Regions from separate parts of the Methylophaga marina genome, predicted to be linked through region 2. Evidence: riboswitches for the same ligand, from Rfam matches in the RefSeq annotation. Region 2 holds a riboswitch; each other region holds the start of a gene.
What was found. Region 2 has a riboswitch for cyclic di-GMP ahead of QUE24_RS12745 (PEP-CTERM sorting domain-containing protein). Riboswitches for the same ligand answer to the same signal wherever they lie in the genome.
Positions count from the first base shown of each region.

Region 1: another riboswitch for cyclic di-GMP. It lies ahead of QUE24_RS12250 (VPLPA-CTERM sorting domain-containing protein); the one in region 2 lies ahead of QUE24_RS12745 (PEP-CTERM sorting domain-containing protein).
Region 3: another riboswitch for cyclic di-GMP. It lies ahead of QUE24_RS11715 (hypothetical protein); the one in region 2 lies ahead of QUE24_RS12745 (PEP-CTERM sorting domain-containing protein).

Region 1 covers NZ_AP027741.1:2,388,769-2,395,122, reverse strand. The annotation lists gene QUE24_RS12260 (TonB-dependent siderophore receptor) at 1-1,496, opposite strand, end outside; gene QUE24_RS12255 (AI-2E family transporter) at 1,810-2,985, shown strand; cyclic di-GMP riboswitch class I at 3,186-3,261, shown strand; gene QUE24_RS12250 (VPLPA-CTERM sorting domain-containing protein) at 3,280-3,861, shown strand; gene QUE24_RS12245 (Hsp20 family protein) at 4,498-4,980, opposite strand; gene QUE24_RS12240 (DUF1294 domain-containing protein) at 5,513-6,130, shown strand; gene hslO (Hsp33 family molecular chaperone HslO) at 6,189-6,354, opposite strand, start outside.
Region 2 covers NZ_AP027741.1:2,493,923-2,500,276, forward strand. The annotation lists gene rpiA (ribose-5-phosphate isomerase RpiA) at 1-471, shown strand, start outside; gene QUE24_RS12730 (peroxiredoxin) at 549-1,064, opposite strand; gene QUE24_RS12735 (Gfo/Idh/MocA family protein) at 1,226-2,233, shown strand; cyclic di-GMP riboswitch class I at 2,431-2,512, shown strand; gene QUE24_RS12740 (hypothetical protein) at 2,541-3,044, shown strand; gene QUE24_RS12745 (PEP-CTERM sorting domain-containing protein) at 3,148-3,900, opposite strand; cyclic di-GMP riboswitch class I at 3,926-4,015, opposite strand; cyclic di-GMP riboswitch class I at 4,385-4,467, shown strand; gene QUE24_RS12750 (hypothetical protein) at 4,494-5,012, shown strand; gene QUE24_RS12755 (PA0069 family radical SAM protein) at 5,106-6,164, opposite strand; gene QUE24_RS12760 (SIMPL domain-containing protein) at 6,164-6,354, opposite strand, start outside.
Region 3 covers NZ_AP027741.1:2,276,737-2,283,090, reverse strand. The annotation lists gene QUE24_RS11735 (Wzz/FepE/Etk N-terminal domain-containing protein) at 1-692, opposite strand, end outside; gene QUE24_RS11730 (porin family protein) at 716-1,903, opposite strand; gene QUE24_RS11725 (polysaccharide biosynthesis/export family protein) at 1,931-2,482, opposite strand; gene QUE24_RS11720 (hypothetical protein) at 2,610-3,125, opposite strand; cyclic di-GMP riboswitch class I at 3,158-3,237, opposite strand; gene QUE24_RS11715 (hypothetical protein) at 3,419-3,868, opposite strand; cyclic di-GMP riboswitch class I at 3,905-3,983, opposite strand; gene QUE24_RS11710 (hypothetical protein) at 4,188-4,637, opposite strand; cyclic di-GMP riboswitch class I at 4,673-4,755, opposite strand; gene QUE24_RS11705 (sugar transferase) at 4,987-5,103, opposite strand; gene QUE24_RS11700 (undecaprenyl-phosphate glucose phosphotransferase) at 5,076-6,354, opposite strand, start outside.

The DNA of each region.
Region 1 (6,354 bases), 110 kb from region 2:
GCATCAACCCAAGTTTGTGCTTTAAATACTTCACTGTAGCTACCATAAAGCATCGTGCCATCAATCACTTCATACGTTAACCCCGCATAAGGCACGGTTTCAGTATCGGACACTTTTTGAGGTGCACCATAACTTATCCCATCCTGATCAATCTTCACGGTGCGTGCTCCTAGCAATACAGACAGTCTGTCAGTTGGTCGCAGGCGAGTTGAAAAGTAAGCGGAATCTTGTTCTTGATCGATATCGGTAGATTGTTGGGAGGCATCATAAACATCAAATACTGGTTTTGGTGTCAACCCAGCTGACCAGTTGCCACCAATGGGATCATAATTCCATGTACTTGAATAAACTGAACGTCCAGTCAGCTGGATATCTGCGACATTAATCCCTGCAACCACTTCTTGCTCTCTGCCAGCTAACTCAAACTTACCGCTCACATATAAATCAAATATTTTTTCTTTGTCCTGCGCTTTGTAATCACTGGCCTGAGCAGTCAAACCTGACTCTGTAATTGGATCAGGATTGCCGGCTAAATACAGTGAGTTCCATTGCTTTTCTTGTTTGTTTTGGGTGTACATGGCTTTGATTGCCCAATCATCACCTATTCTTTGTTCCAACTCGATGAAACTTCGAGTTTGTTTCACATCTTGCTGAGCCCAGCTAGGCGCCGTATTGGTTGACTCATCGTAATCGGTCAATGTGCCATCACTATAGAAAAGTGGTAATGCTCCTGATGAGTTACCATCACTATGATGGTCGTTCACACTGTGAGAAAAAGTTAGCTCAGTGCTGTCCGTCAGATCTGCTGAAACAATGCCGTAAAAGACATCACGGTCTGTGGAGTAGCGATCAAGGTATGAATCTCCTTTTTCTTTGGCAACGACTAAGCGACCACGAACGCGATCATTAATAGGCCCGGAAATATCGGCATCAACACGACGAGTATTCCATGAACCATAAGAGGCTTTAGCTGATGCCTGAAATTCATCAGTGGGGCGTTTACGCACAAAATTGATGGTGGCCGAAGGATTAGCTAAACCAGTAATCAGACCACTCGCCCCTTTAATGACCTCCACTTTTTCATACATCGCGGTGTCATCGTGACCTTGTGTCAAACCATATGAAAAAGGCACACCAATGCCGTCATACTGAAAGTTAACGATATCAAAACCACGTGCGGTGTAGTACGTTCGACCCGTTTCTACCTGCTCCACCGTCACACCCGGCACATATTTCAGTAAGTCATTCACCTCATTTAAGGCAAAATCTTCAATCTGATCTTGTGAAATAACCGAGACAATCTGAGGCGTTTCAAAGATGGTTAAATCCAGTTTTGTTGCTGATTTGGTTTCCTCTGGTTCGCCATAAATGCGCAATGAATCCAGACTAATCACTTCGCTAGACTCAGATACTTGTTCAACTGGCTCCGCATTAGCTAAGCCGCTATACAGCGAGACCAATGACAAGCTAATGGCATATCGTGTGCTCCGTTTCATATGTCTTATCTCATGATTTGTTATTTAAAAAATGACAGCACTTTACAGATCATAAAATCTAAATACAAATCATTATTATTTAACAACTAATATGAAAACACTGGCATTCAGTCTCCTAATTCAATCAAGTGAGTAAGTTTGAGAGTTTCCTGAGATGAAAAGAGTGATTCTATTTTTTCCAAATACATTTAAAAATCTGGCATGCTACGTATCAACTAAAAATAGAAATATTGAACAGAAAAGAGTTATATGAAATCTAGACAAAATATCAAACACAATGACCCAATTGGTTTCGACTAGAGGCAAGGCTGAGATGTCAGACGATATACAAAATAACCACACCATGCCAGCAGATGCCAGCCCCGAGTTAGTGTCAAACAATATGCCTGCCACCAACATATTTAAGTCAAGTTCACACTGGGCAATAGTCGGTATATTTTTACTGCTATTACTGGGCAGTGTTGCTCACGCTCGTGATTTTCTCGTGCCGGTAGCGCTTGGCGTGTTACTGGCACTAGTGTTTAGTCCGGTGCGACGTTTCCTTGAGCGCAGACGGCTACCACCAGCTATCTCCGCGTTTATTATTGTCAGTGGACTGATGACATTAATAGGCTTGGGCTTAAGCACCCTCGCAGATCCTGTGCAGAGTTGGATTAAAGAAGCCCCCACCATCGGCTTTAAAATTGAACAGAAATTGCGTGGTGCCAACCAGTCAGCGAAAGAAGTCATTGATGCTGGCAAACAGATTGAGCGGATCGCCTCGCTGGAAAACGAGACAGAGCAAGTACAGAAAGTCTCACCACGCGAGCCAGGAGTGCTTGTCAAACTCGCTACTTCGGTGCCTGAAATTCTGGCGCAAATGGTATTTACCCTAGTGTTGCTGTTCTTTCTGCTGGCCTCAGGTGATATGTTTTACGAAAAGCTAGTTCACATTATGCCGACGTTTAAAGATAAGCGTAATGCGGTCAGAATTAGCTATGACATCGAACGCAAGTTATCGAATTACTTATTCACTATCACCCTTATTAATGCTGTGCTTGGTATAGCGGTTGGCGTATCAATGTGGCTGCTGGGCATGCCAAATGCCATCCTATTTGGTGTGTTAGCGTTCGCCTTGAATTTTGTACCGTATCTTGGTGCTATCGTAGGCGTTGTGATCGCGGCCCTCGTAGGTTTGCTTACCTTTGACCATACCGTTACCGCGCTGCTGCCCGCCCTAGCCTATTTGACGTTAACGATTATTGAAGGGCAACTTGCCACGCCTTATTTCGTTGGTCGGCGCTTAGAAATGAACCCCGTCGTGATTTTTCTCTCGGTCGCATTATGGGCCTGGTTATGGTCGATTGTGGGTATGTTAGTAGCAGTGCCATTATTGGTTGCTGTTCGTACCTTTTGTGAACATATCCCCAGCTTGCAGGCATTTGGTACTTTTCTCTCGGCAAGAGGTAGTGAAAACTTTCATCCAGAAAATGCCGACACAGAAACCTAAGAATCTGTTGAGTCAGTCTGCTAAAAGTTTATTGTTCACTGAAAGTCATGCAAATCTGGATCAAGCTGGTTTCCCCTCTTATTTTGATAACATTATCAGGGTGTTAATCTTTTTTCTGTCTATTGTACTAAAGTACAATAGACAAGCTTCAGTTCGTTTAAATAATCTATTCTCGAAGAGGTTCTCTTCACCCCAACCTTTATCTAACTTGCCAACCATGATGCGAATCATGCTACGGAAAGCCACGAGCCTCATGTAGGTAGTCGGGCTGCATATATGCAAGGGCAATGTAATATGAAAAAAATCTTAAAGACTGCGATCATTTTATTTTCCAGTTTTATCGCAATCGCTCACGCCGCTCCTGTGGCGATTAATTTTAATTCACTATCATTTTCTAATGTCAGTAGCTACACAACGCAAGGTGTGACTTTTTCAAAGGGAAGTGCAAATATTTCTACAGATAGAACACCAACTGGCTCCAGAGGTTTAAGTGGTACTTCTTTTTCAAGTGATGATCCCTTTAAGGCTGTTATTGCTGGTGGTGCCAAATCAGTGTCTGTTGACCTAGGTGACTATGGTAATGACCTCGACAATATCTTTTTATCCGTCTATGACATCGCCAATAATTTATTGGGAACAACATCAGTTAATTGCTGTACCAGCAGCACAATGGTCACATTGTCGCTTGCTTTTGATGACATTAGTTATGCTATTTTTGGCACGATAGGAGGCTTCTACAAGAATTCTGTATATGCTGACAATTTCACCTATACACCTAGCGTTTCTGAAGTACCAGTACCAGCTGCAGCTTGGTTATTTGCTTCTGGTTTAATGGGATTTACTGCAATGAGAAGACGTTCTAACTTAAAAAAGTAAACGTTTATCTCACATGCGGCATTGCTTAAATGTCAGTGAAAGCCAGCACTCAAGGGGCTGGCTTTTTTTGGGTACAGATTAACTCATATAATTAATAGGGTTAGAGCGGTTTATTTTGAAGAAAAATACCGACCAACATTAAGAACCAAACACTCTTGTATATTAAAAAGCCATTAGAATTAAGCTGAACTTGTCTAATCAACTGGAGGTTTAAAAGTTCGTATCTCTCGTCTATTGCCGCTAAAAATTTACTGTACTTTATGGATTAAGTGGACAAGTGTTTGAGCGAAGCGAGTTGGTGTTCACGCCATAAAATACAGTAATTTTTTAGGGATAAGACAATATCGGGTGCCCTTTTGTTTGGTTCGTTTATTTTGGTATGCACAAATTCGTCTGGAACGAATTTGGACGCCAAAGGCGCCCGAAGAAGGGTGAGTGACATGGATGTCACGAATCAAATTAAATGAACGCCTCGCGGCAGCGTGTGATTTAACAAAAGAAACTATCCGTTGGGTTTCGTTCCTCTACCCAACCTACATAACCAATCGTTTTTTCTATAAAAATCAATTCGTTATACAACTTAAAATATTCTCTTATAGTTTAAAGAAGGGTGCGCTTACGCGCACCCCGGATGAGTTAGGCTGCTTTAGAAGTGTCAGCGTTTTTATCTTCCACATCATGTTCCAAAGCTTTGTTAGCCGTTTGGCTAATCGGAATCGATTTAGGCTTCATCGCTTCAGGAATTTCTTTCACAAGGCTGATAGTCAGTAAGCCATTGGAAAGATCGGCGCCAGTCACTTCGACGTAATCAGCAAGGTTGAACTTACGTTCAAATGAACGATAAGCAATGCCTTGATGGAGGTATTTACGCTCTTCTTTAGCCGCTTTTTCACCTCGTACAGTCAGCACACCATTTTCAACCTGAATATCAAGCTCCTCTTGGGTGAAGCCGGCAACGGCTAGCGTGATGGCATAGCGGTTGTCCTCGATGAGCTCAATATTGTAGGGAGGGTATCCACTGGAAGTGGAGTCTGCAGTAAGTGCATGGTTAATCAGTGATCCCAAACGATCAAAACCAACACTACTACGATAAAGAGGGGTTAGGTCAATTGCATTCATGGTATATCCTCCGTTAGAAGCAATATAAAACAAAAACAATCAATGGTGAGGGCCCCTTCATGACAACCTCTCACGTTATTTTTAATAGGGTTTGACTCAGCAGATTTCAAGTCGTTTTATGAAATTTTTTATCTGGACAATATGAAAATGGCAATGTACTTATCAGCACAAACGAGGATATGAAAAGCTTCCATTCTCCCGTTTATTGCCGCCAAAAATTAGGTTTGGTTGATGGATTAAGTGGTCGAGTGTCTGACCGAAGGGAGTTATCGACCACGCCATCAAACAAGGCTAATTTTTGGATCAAAGGCAATATCGGGTGCCCTTTTGTTTGGTTCGTTTATTTTGGTATGCACAAATTCGTCTGGAACGAATTTGGACGCCAGACGCCCGAAGGGTGAGTGACATGGATGTCACGAATCAAAATAAATGAACGCCTCGCGGCAGCGTGTGATTTAAAATAAGAAACTATCCGTTAGGTTTCGTTACTCAACCCAACTTAGTATCGACACCCAAGAATTCAAGGAAGAAAATGCAGTTTCAAGGCAAAATCTCAAACTGGAATGATGATAAAGGCTTTGGTTTTGTTGAACCCAATGGAGGCGGAGAACGCGCCTTTGTTCATATCAAAGCTTTTAACCCCAGAACACGCCGACCAATCAATGGTGACGTTATCATCTATGATTTATTGCAAGATAAAGACAAGCGCTATCGAGCTGAAAATATTCGTTTTGCTCGTGATTCAAGACAAAAAAACAAACCACAAGCTAGCAAGAAAAACCGATCATTTGGTGGCGTTTTAATACTACTTTTTAGTATTGGACTCGTGATATCAGTTTTAACAGGAAAGTTGCCTTTAGCTATTCCACTTGTTTATCTCGTGATGAGTGTCATTACCTTTATCGCTTATGCTATTGATAAGTCAGCGGCTGAAAATGGACGCTGGCGAACGCAAGAAAACACATTGCATTTATTGGCTTTGGTTGGTGGCTGGCCCGGCGCTATTCTTGGTCAAATGCTATTACGGCATAAATCCAAAAAGAAAGCTTTTCGTATGGTCTTTTGGTTAACCGTCATCTTGAATGTTGCTGGTTTATTTTGGCTTCATACTTCATCAGGAAGCGTATTTTTACAGAGTCTAGGCGTGTAAACAAAAAAGGGAGTCAGCATCCGCTAACTCCCTCTTTTATTTCTACTAATTGTTATTGTTAATGCAAGGTATTTGGATCGCTTGCAGAAGCGATGGTGTCATTAAACAACTTGGCAACATCAACTTTGTCAAAGGTGTAATGCTGGTTGCAAAACTCACAGGCGACTTCAATTTCACCTTCGGTAGCGATAATGTCATCGGCCTCTTCCTGCCCTAACATAGCG
Region 2 (6,354 bases):
TCGATAGCGGATCTTGATTCACTAGATATCTATGTTGATGGTGCAGATGAGGTCACGCCGGATCTCACCTTATTGAAAGGGCGCGGTCAGGATTTGGTGAATGAAAAGTTATTGGCCTCTGCGGCTGATCAGTTCTTTGTATTAGTAGATGAATCAAAACTGGTTGAACATATTGGAGATAATTTTCCTATTCCAGTTGAAGTGATGCCGCAAGCATGGCGTTTAGTGTTAACCCAGCTAAAACATCAGGGCGGAGAAGGGCAGCTCAGGCTAAATGCATCAGGTGATAATGTTGCTGTCACGGCAAGTGGTAGTCTGGTGCTGGATATGCAGTTTAAGGATATGGATAGTCTAGAATTGACGATGATTTTAGATACGATTCCCGGTATTGTTGAGCACGGAATTTTCAGTGATATCGCCTCCGCTATTTTTATTGGTGGAGAAAGTGAAGTAGAAGAACACTGGCGTTAAAACTATTTTTCATTGGCGTGATGACATGATGGTACATGGAGGAGTTGAGCTCCCCCATGTACTCAGAGTCTAAGACATTAGCCTTTTTTGAGTTCTTCCAGAATGGTTTCTGCTTTGGATTTACCAAACTCACCCGAGCCTTCAACACCAATATATGTCACTTCGCCATCTTTCAGAATGCAGGCAAAACGATAGCAGCGTACGCCCATGCCACCGGCCGTTAAGTCACGGTCTAAGCCCATAGCCTTGGTCAGTTCAGCACTACCATCAGCCAACATTCTAACTTTACCTTCATTGTTGACTTGTCTACCCCACGCCCCCATGACAAAGGCATCATTCACGGCCATACACCAGATTTCATCTGCTCCTGCTGCTTTGATGTCATCTGCAAGGCGTATAAAACCAGGTAAATGCTCCTCAGAGCAAAGCGGAGTAAATGCACCAGGTACACCAAAAAGAACGATGGTTTTGCCTTCTGTGAGTGATTGCACATTTTGTGGTTGAGGGTTAACAGGGCAGCCACTGCTTGCTGAAAAGTCTACACATTCTGAGAGTGTCGCCGCGGGAATTTTCTGTCCAACTTCGATTGTCATACTTGCTCCTTAATCCATTATTTTTATTTACAGGTTAACTAGCATAAGACAATCGCTATGAGATAAAAACACTATGAAACATGAGGTTTTATCAGTTTGGAATTGTGAAGGTGAGTCGATATGATGTTAGTAACTTACTCGAATCAAAAGGATATAAACACATGGCTGAAAAACAATTACGCTGGGGAATTTTAGGTGCTGCTCGTGTAAACGAAAAATTACTGCCCGCTATTGTTGAAGCAGCTAATGCGAAATTGGTCGCCATTGCTAGTCGTCGTCCTGGTGCTGCAGCAGAAGTTTTGCAAAAACTAGCGCCAGAACAAACTGAGGTAGAGACTTTGGACGATCCTGAAGCACTGCTTTCTCATTCACAGATCGATGCTATCTATTTACCCATGTCGAATGAAGAGCATGCGGAATGGGCTTTGAAAGCCATAAACCACGGTAAACACGTGTTGATTGAAAAACCGATGGCACTAACGGTGGCGGATATTGATGCGATTGAAGCAGCTGCGAAAGCAAACAATGTCACGGTGATGGAGGGCTTTATGTATATCTTCCATCCCCAACATGATTATGTAAAACAGTTGATTGATGATGGCAAGATTGGTGATGTGCGCACGATGAAAACGGCGTTTGCCTTTCCAATGAAACCCGCTCGACTGTATAGGATCAATCGCGATATAAACGATGGTGGTGGCGCCATGTGGGATATTGGTCCTTATGCTATTCATACAGCAAGACTATGGTTTGATAACGAGCCTGTTGCAGCCATGGCGATGGCCAAGCTCAATGACAGTGGAGCGGATGTCAGCTTGAGTGGTGTATTTGATTTTACGGATGGTAAGTTTGCTCATTTTGAAATGAGTTTTGAGCATGCCAGACGCAGCGAGTATGAAATCATCGGGACTAAAGGCGGTATTAAATGTCATACCGTTTGGCAACCGGAAACGGAAGAGGCCACAATTAGCTGGTGGAATGATGAGGAAGAACAAACCGTCTCTATTCCAAAGGCCAATCATTTCAATCTGGAAATAGAGCATTTCTCTGAGTGCATACTGCAAAATAAGGCTCCCAAGCTCACGATGACAGATGCAAGAAATAATTGTGCTGCTATTTGTGCTGCTCTGGCTTCAGTCCGACAATCAAAAAAAGTTGATATTGATTGAAAGTCAGCAACACTGATAGTCATAATTGATACAAACAAACGGATCTTTAAGTAGAAAAGCCGAAATGTGCACCCTTTAATTTGAGAACTATCAATGTTAGGGTAGAAGCAACAACAAACTAGTTGTTGTTGGTACCCGTTAGTAAGGTATTTATTTACATTCATAGCGGGTATGTTCGGCTCAACACGTTCGTGATGGGCTGTTATAGCCAAACTCGTCGTGAGGCGAGGACGGAAAGCTACAGATCTTGATGAAGAGCGAGATGGCTGGGCTGCATTGCTTTGTAACAAATCAAGGAGTATTTGATATGAAACAAGCGATGCTATTTGCAATTGCTTTATTTACCACAGTGTCAGCCCATGCTGCGACACTCACCATCAATCCAACAGGTTCAACTAATGCCACACAGACCACATCAGTAGACACTGGAAGTACAGTGTTAGGTAGTGGAACCGTCACTAACGGTGACGAGCCATGGAGTTCAACTTACGATGTGACCACAACAGAAGATACCTCAACCATTATTGAGTGGTCATTTAATCCTGTAGCCGCACTGACAGAAGCCACTATTTCTTTTGATAATGGGGTTGATCCGGTTCAGTTGTTTGATATTTCAGGTGATTTCAGATTTACAGGTTTGATTTACGCAGGCACAGTTGCCTCTGTTAACCTGCTTAATGGTAACAGAAACACCTTTAAATATGACGTATCACTGCAATCAGTTTCTGAAGTGCCTGTTCCTGCAGCATTTTTTCTTTTAGCCCCAGCCCTGTTAGGGTTCCTTGGTCTACGTAGAAAAAACGTGCTTTAGCTCGGGAAATTTAAATTTTCTGAGACACTTCAATTATCTGACAAGATATTGAGTATTGTGAAAAAGCCGTGGTAAAGAACCACGGCTTTTTTATTGCTGGATATTATTTCGCTTTACGGCGCAGGCCGATAAAGCCTAACAGAGCAGGAGCAAACATTAATAATGCACCAGGAACAGGAACTGCAGATGGTACATCAACTTCTTCAATTCCAGCATAAAGCACACTTTGCTGGCTGTAGTTATAAAAACCGAAAGCCCCATTACTGAATGCACCAGTAATACTTAACTCTTTTATACCATTGACAAAGACTTCAACTAAAGAGGATGTAAAGGTAATATCAAAGTCATATGTTGTATTATCCAGCCAACCTGTATCGCCCAAGTTAGTTGCACGGGCTAATTCGGTCACATTTTTGCTTGGATCATGAGACCAAGCACCAGAGTTATCACCCAATACGTCCCTGACCTGTGAGATGGCCAGTCCTTTTTGACCAGCACCGTAATAGGTCTGATCTCCTTGTTTCCAGTCGATGAGTAAATAATCAGCAGATGAGTTGGTTAGATCGTTATTGTTATAACCTAAGACAAACCCGATATAATCATCGTCAGCAGTCGTCTTTACTGTTATCTGACCTGATAATGCCGTGCCCTGGCTATTTTTATTGTTGTGAAAGACGGTTGGAGTACCGTTGATTCCTTGTTGAACAGCATTATTACCCGACTGTAATACCCAGTTACCGTTACCATTTGCCTTCCATGAAGACAAATCAACGGGCTGAGGTGCAGCCATAGCTGTTGTGGATATTGCTCCAAGAATGAAGCCACCCAAGAGAAGGTTTTGTAACGTTTTTTTCATGCCATTTTCCTTATTCGCAAAGTGAAAATGCAACTCAGCCATCTCATTTTTATTAGTAGAATTGAGACCTGTAGCTTTCCGTGCTTGGCTCACACCAAGGTTGGCTTTGAAATTGAGCGCTGGGTTTTACCAGCAAGGAAATTCTAACCCAACCAGACGCGATAGAAAATAACGTGTTTTGTATTTTCTTTACAAAAGTTAACTTTTGTAAAGTGACATGCGTTCGCTGCTATCTAGCGATAACGCAATGAAGCTGATAGTGCAACTCCATATTCCCGGTGTATAGAAAGTCTCATTGTTAATTCTTGCAATAATTCACAACCAGTTCACAGTTTTTTTGTGATCATTATCACGCGATCAAGCAAATGCTGTGCGTTACATCCCAGATTTAACTAACTGGTGTGGTTCTGAAATTCAGTGATTTGTACCATCGATTCATCTGAAATAGTTCAGATGGTCACATCATTAGTTATTTGTGATGTGTTTTTTATAAAGCCAAACTCGTCGTGAGGCGGGGTCGGAAAGCCACGGATCTCTAATGTAATTGGAGATGGCCGGGTTGCATTGCTTCATAGATTAAATAGGAATTTATTATGAAAAAAGCGATGCTATTTGCTGTAGCTCTTTTGTTTTCGGTTGGTGTTAATGCCGCTACGTTAAATTTGACTGGAATTGGTTCATCAGGTGCTTCTCAAAGCGTTGATGTAAACAACAACAGTACAGTTTTAGCAGGTGGTACTGTAGGTGAATCAAGCAGTTGGTCTTCAGGCTTCGATTTAACCTCAGACACTGATACTGCAGTAAAGGTTGAATGGTCATTTAACCCATTTACTGCTCTTGATAGTGCAGTACTTGTATTCAGTGAAATCACAGGTCCATCAGGTGGTTACACTGGTAGTACACAGTACTTCAACATCACTGGCGACTTTAGCTTTACAGCATTTTTAACTGCTGGTGTGTACTACGCTGTTGATATTATCGACGCTACATCTAGTATTTTGAAATATGATGTATCAGTATCTGCAGTACCTGTACCAGCTGCATTATTTTTATTCGCACCAGCCTTATTAGGATTATTGGGCATGCGTAGAAAAACTGCAGTAGCAGCATAAAACTTGAAATCAAAAATCAAGTTAACAATTGTTAGTTAGATTGAAAGGGGAACTTCGGTTCCCCTTTTTTATGTTTAATAAAGATGCTCTTTTCTAAAACAAATCCATTTGCTTTGATGGTTTGTGAAATAAGTCGGTTCGTAGAACCAATGAAGATTGGTTTTTGGGGTATTTCTTGACCGCGACGTTGAATCGTTTTTTGATCATATCTGCATAGAACCCCTGACCTTCAAGTCTAAAACCAAATCGTGGGTCATTGGTTTTGCCATTCCTGGAGTCTTTAATGCGATTCATGACATGTTCAGCCTTATCTGGATAATGACTGTGTAACCAATCATTGAAGAGGGGGCTGACTTCTCTTGGTAATCTCACAAAAATATAGTCAATATTGCTAGCGCCTGCTTTTGCAGAAGCATCAATAATCGCTTCTAACTCTGTATCTGTAAGAACAGGAATGACAGGGGCAATCAGAACAGAAACAGGGATGCCATTACCCTTTAATGTGCTAATCGTTTGCAGGCGTCTTTGTGGACTGCTGGCTCTTGGCTCAAGTTTTCTGGCAAGTGTTTTATCCAAGGTCGTGATAGACAATTGCACATGTACCAGTTGTTTTTCTGCAAGTTGTTTAAGTATGTCGATATCACGTTCTATCATAGATGACTTTGTGACAATATTAACTGGATGGCTAAATTCGAGCATCACCTTGAATATCTGTCGTGTGATTTTATGATCACGTTCTATTGGCTGATAAGGATCAGTGTTAGCGCCAAGAGATAGTATTGAGCACTGGTAATTCTTTGCCATTAACTCATGCCGAAGTAAGTCAGCAGCGTTGGGTTTTACCGTGAGTTTTGTTTCAAAATCCAGGCCTGGAGACAATCCCAGATAAGCGTGGGTAGGTCTGGCGTAACAATAAATGCAGCCATGCTCACAGCCACGGTAAGGGTTAATCGTTTGCTGAAATGGTAGATCAGGTGATTGGTTTCGACTGATAATTTTACGAGGTGTTTCTTCACTTACCTCTGTCGAAAGAGGACTGACTTCACTATGAAACCAGCCATCATCAACCTCAGTGCGTTGAAACTCATTAAAACGACCATCGATGTTATTTACTGAGCCACGGCCCTTGTGTCGTTTATTGTGTTCTGACATTAATCAGATAAGTAATACTCTATGGTAGAAACAACGCGTACCTTTTTTATTTGTGGATTATTGTTGTCGCGTGAACTGATGCTGAATTGGCCTTGGCGCGCCTTACGAATTTTACCCAAGGTGCTGTCTGAGTCTTGAGCAAATTTTTCTGCCACTTCTCGGGCTTTACGTGTCGCTTCTTCAATCATCT
Region 3 (6,354 bases), 220 kb from region 2:
TGTTCATCACCCAAACGCTGTATCATCGAAAGATTGTACTGTAATAATTCAGGGAGACTACCGCTATAACGATCTTTAAACTCGGCAATTTGTTTTTCTAACTCACGTACTTTTGCTTGAAATTTATCGCCCTCCTCCTTAAGAAAGTCTTTGGTTTCTGCAGCACGGTCTGTGCGGGCTTTGACGTTTTCATTGAGAAACTCTGTCACAAGCTCGTTCGCTACTTGCTGTGCTTTTTGTGGTGATTTATCCATGAATGAAACGGTAAAGGCGATACTGGCTCGCTTTGCACGCCCACTAACTGGATCAGTCACATTTGCTTGAACCAAATCCACACTGACATTAGATTTAAATAAATCGACAATGCCTGATGTGGCAGCTGTTTTTTGACGCTCAGCACGATAAAGATCATATTTTCTGACCATGTCCATCACTCTGGATGTCGTCATTAATCGTTGCTTAATCACTTCGATACGCTGGTCAGCATAACTCGTGACTGTTGAACGGACTAAGTCATTGGGAATTTCTTGTGACTCAATCAGTATTGTGCCTTGAGATTTATAGGTAGCAGGTAAAGAAAAAACTACCACTACAGTTGCTATGGCTAGCAGCACAGCAGGAATAATAACCCAATATTTTCTACGCCAGAGAATATTAAGATAGTCCCCTAAGCCCTTTACTTCTTCTTCCATTTATTATTGCTCTTTGCTGTGATTTAGCGAGAAAAACGAATACCATTCCAATTGTAATCGATGTTGAATGTGAGCGCATTGCCATCTACATTCTTTCCATCTGATTCATCGACGCTTCGATACCTGTATCCAAAAACAAGAGACCAGTCTTCATCTAACTTCCAAGATAAACTAGGTGAAAAATCAAAATATTTTGTTTCTGTGCTATCTAAATCATCAGCACTACTATATTTACGATAGCTCGCAGATAAGTTACCTGTAAGCTTTTCTGTGAAGTTTCTACGATAAGTAATGGTGTAGGCATCTTGCTCATTAACATCCCCCTCACTTGAAGGTGTTAACGATCTACTTGCTGATAAAGTATAACTATTCAGCTCATCTTCTCGGGTTGTACTGATTGAGTAATCTAATCCTGTACTTTGATCCGATGTTTCTGGACCAATTACCGGACTATTTTCACTATCCAGATAACGTGCACCCAGCAAGCCATTGACCGACCAAAGCTCAGATAGTTGATATTCACTAGTCAAGCCCAGTGAATAAGAATCATATTGATTATCAAGCCTGTCTGATTCAGCTTGATAATTAACGTAGGTAAACGATAAGCCACCATTTAGTCTTTCTGTGTATTGATGCTGCCAAGCTAAGTTCAAACTGGCTGTTTCATTATCCGTGAGGTTAGATGACGAACCAAGAATTGAGTTACTGTTGCTTGAGTCATCAGATTGTTTACGCGTTTGATAAGATAAACTCGTGCTTATAGTGTCCAGCTCCGTCAGCCTGTAACTAAATGATGGTGAGATACTCTTTGTAATCGTTGTAGAAATATTACTAAAGTCCGCCGTATCCTCTTCAGCAATATCCCGTGACTCACGTTCAGCATAGTCTAATTTCAGTCCGTAAGTACTTCGCTCGGTGGCATAAGTCGTATTAAAACTCGCAAATGGGTTTTCTTTATCAAGTTCTTTTAAGTCTTGATATCGACTAATTCTATACCCGAGACGTATTTCAGATGTCGAGTTCTCTAATGAGCGAGTTAGTGAAAGGGTTGGATCAATGTTCAAGCTAAAGTCATCTAACTCATCTTCCCGAAGTAATTCATTATCATCGTATTTAAATTTAGGGTCTGCCTGAGCATTAAATACCCATTCAGCTGCCGACGCATTGTTGCTTAGTAACATAGGCAACAGTAGCGGAATATATTTTATCATTGACACGCTTCTCAGCTATTATTCTGCTTAAGGTACGATGATGACGTCACCGCTTTCTAGTGTGATATTGGTATTCAGAGCTTTACCTTTTTTTATTTCAGCAAATTTAACCGGTAAGACTTGTTGAGTTGTGCCGGCTCTTCGTAGCACGATAATATTGTTCTCTTCCGCGTATGGCGATAACCCACCGGCTAAACTTAAAGCTTGCATAGCATCCAGAGGTTGATTCATTACAAACGAACCTGGATTTAGGACTTTGCCTAGAATGTGTACCCTATTACCTTCAACGCTAGTAACAGAGACTGTGACAACAGGATCAGCTAAGTATTCACTGAGTTTTTTGGTTAATTCTTCTTCGACGTCAGCTACTGTTTTATCTTTAGCAACAATTTCACCGGCTAGTGGGAAAGTAATAATACCGTCTGGCAGCACGACGGCTTGTTTTTGTAACGCTTCCTCATTCCATACTGAAATATCTAGAATATCGCCCGAATTTAATAGATAACGCTGGTCTGCAAAGACGCTTGAGGAAAATAGGGAAGTGAGAATCAAAAAGAAGAAAATGAAGCGTTTTGACATGAGGGAAAATCCTTATCTATAAATGACATTCAAATTTGATATTAACACTCTATTTTTCAAAAAAAAGGGAGCTTTTGCTCCCTTTCAATTTGTCACAGTAACTTACTGTTAATATAAATCTTAATTCTTATGCAGCAACTGCTGATTTTCTTCTAAGCCCTAAGAAACCTAGTAAAGCTGGGGCAAACAAGAATAATGCTGCTGGTACTGGTACTGCAGATACTGATACTTTGTATTCTAGCTTACTACCGCTGGCATCGAATATATCGAGGGCATACACTTTGCCTTGTTCTAAGAAAGCTATGAAGCTAGTGTTACCAATGATATCTATCGTTGTGTAAGCTCCACCAAATAGACCAAAACCCAAGGTAGCAGATTCCAGATTGGCTTGAGGCTCAAATGACCATTCAATTTTGACAGGTGTATTAGCATCGACTGATTTTATATTGTATTGTGAGTACCATCTATCTTTACCAACTCCACCAAGCTCCTTAACTTCTCCCGAACCTGATACTGTTGAACCAGATGCAGTATCAACAACTTGCGTAGCTAAAAAAGAATCCTCTGTAGACAAATTCAACGTTGCGGCATTGACGCCGACAGAGAATGTAAAAGCAAAAATAAATAGCATCACTTTTTTCATTATATTTTTCCTTATGTATAAGCAAAAATTAGCAATGCAACCCAGCCATCTCCTGCATTGAAGACCTGTGGCTTTCCGCCCTCACCTCACGATGAGTTTGGCTTATTAATTATCACGTCAATCGTATGATAATCGCTTATCTGACTTTTTCTAGTTGATTAAATAATACGAAACTTTTTCAATTGAAGTCTATTGTACCTTAGTACAACTTTATATGTCAGAAGCAAAAACCAATTACCCCATTAATACAAAAAAGGGAGCATAAGCTCCCTTTTTTATTAAAACTGTTATTTCTATGCTGCAACAGCAGTTTTTCTACGCATACCTAAAAAGCCTAATAAAGCTGGGGCAAATAGGAATAATGCTGCTGGCACAGGCACTGCAGAAACACCAAATGACATATTACCGGTAGTAGGCAACACATCAAAAGATACAGTATAAATACCTGATACAAGATTCAAGATTGTTGTAAAATCAGGGGCTATAGCAAAGATCTCAGAACCAATTGTCAATGTTCCTGAGGTAAATTTTGACGTTGGAGAGAAATCAAAATCAATCGCTGCTGGACCATCGCCAATCACTTCAAGTGAAAATGTAGTAGTAGTGTCACCAAATGAAGCACTTACAGCACTTGTACCGTTATCAAAGATAGTAGCACTATCTGTTGTTGATAAATTATATGTGGCAGCGTTAGCAGCAACAGAGAACATTAGAGCTACTACAAATAGCATCGCTTTTTTCATAAATAAATTTCCTTACACATAAATTGAAAAAACAAGCAATGCAGCCCAGCCATCTTTGCTTTAAAGATCTGTGGCTTTCCGACCCCGCCTCACGACGAGTTTGGCTTTAATCAATTATTAAATTACTAATTTAATAATTACCTATCTGACTTTTTCAGATGATTTCATATTACGAGTAAGGTTTGGTTGCTGTCTATTGTACCTTGGTACAATGTGCCTAATTAGTTTTAATTTTCAAGATTATAGGATATTAAAATTAGCATTATGCCAATAAAAAAGGGAGCCTATGCTCCCTTTTTTATTTTTGTGTAGCTCTTACTTACGCTGCAACAGCATTTTTTCTACGCATACCTAAGAAACCTAATAAGGCAGGGGCAAACAAGAATAATGCAGCTGGAACAGGTACAGCTGAAACACCAAATGACATGTTTCCTAATGCAGGAGTAATATCAAATGTGACACTGTAGATACCAGCAGCTAGGTTCAGAATTGTTGTAAAATCTGGAGTCACTGCAAACACTTCCGTGCCAATTGTTAAAGTCCCTGCAGAAAACTTGCTAGCAGGCGAGAAATCAAAATCGATTGCTGCTGGACCATCACCAATCACTTCCAATGAGAAAGTGGTATTAGTATCACCAAATGCAGCACTAACAGCGCTCGTACCACTATCGAAAATAGTAGCACTGTCTGAAGTTGTTAAGTTGAATGTCGCCGCGTTGGCAGCAACAGAGAACATCATAGCTACGACAAATAGCATCGCTTTTTTCATAATAAACTTCCTTATGCATAAGTTGAAAAAACAAGCAATGCAACCCAGCCATCTTTAAAAGTTTTAAAGATCTGTGGCTTTCCGACCCCGCCTCACAGCGAGTTTGGCTTTAATTACACAACATCTAACCCGCTGACGTTGTGTAAGATCATATGATTATGATCTTGCTACAAAGCCATCACCGTTGATGTCTATTGTTCTGATTGCTATTGAAAATAATGACGATAACGAGTGTTATCTAACATCAATGATTGATGCTTCTATTTCAATAGAGTTATATAATACCGTGTCTCACGGCAGGCAACAAGTTTATTTTCCTAAGTAAAACTACTGATACGCAATATGGAATTCAATAGGCGTTTTTACCCACAAACCCTTTGAATATCGTCAAGAAAATAATCTCAATATCTAATAACAATGACCAGTTCTGGATATATTTTAAATCGTAATGCACACGACCCTGCATTTTGTCCAAGGTATCAGTTTCCCCCTAAAGCCATTTATCTGGGCTAAGCCCGTAATACCTGGTTTGACTTTATGTCTCAACATATACCCTTGAATCTGAGCGCGGTATTGTTCGTTATGTGCTACAGCATGAGGCCGTGGGCCTACAATCGACATGCTCCCGCCTAATGAATTAAAGAATTGTGGCAACTCATCCAATGATGTTCTTCTCAAAAAACCGCCAAATGGCGTGATACGGCTATCATTCTTTTGTGCCTGTGTGACGGTATCTCCATCTTCTGTTACGGTCATCGTACGGAATTTCCATACCTTAATTTTTTCACCGTCCATGCCGTAGCGAGTTTGCTTGAAAAACACAGGCCCTTTCGATGTCAATTTAACCCCTGCGGCAATCACCATCATAGGAATAGCAATCATCATCAGGATAAGGCTGCTTAGGATAATATCTTCCAGCCGTTTAAGGATACTGTCGATACCAGCAAAAGGGGTTTCATAGACTGAAATAGCGGTGATTCCCTGGTAATCGACCCATCGGGAATTAAGCAAGTTAAATGTGAATAAGTCAGGAACAAGATACACAGAAGCCGTACTATCGGCTAATAGCTCAGTAATATGTCTGATTCTATGCTCAGCAGACATAGCCAAGGTGATGTAAACAGTATCAACCTTCCCTGCCTTACAATCTTCAATGAGTTGATTGAAATCACCTACTTTCTTATTTGTGACGACCAGATTAGGTTCTGTTTCTACCCGTTTTTGTGAACGATCATCATAGTATCCAACCAGTCTGAACCCAGACCAATCCATTTCGTTGAATGCACGTTCCAAACGCTTACCTAACGTTGTCTCACCGACAATGGCTACATTTCTGGTATTAACACCACGAGCTCGAAGTATGGCCAATGACGTTCTTACAATGGCATGCCAGGAAATTAACTCTATTGGTGTCAGTAAAAACCATAAGAAAACAAAACTATCGAGGTAGGTACCAGAATGAATAAAGAAAATATCAATCATGACCAGAATGAAAACGCTGGTAAACCATGAAAACATGACGGCAGAGACTTCTTCCCTTAACGCCGTACCCCGCCACGAGCGGTAGGCATCCTGTGACTCAGCAAAGAAATTAAACAATACAATTGCGAACAAAAGACTCCAGATATAAAGTACATCCCAGGTCGCATGGAAAATATCGAATAAAGCTAAAAACGTTAGCAGGATAATACCGCTATCAATCAGTCTTGATATGGCA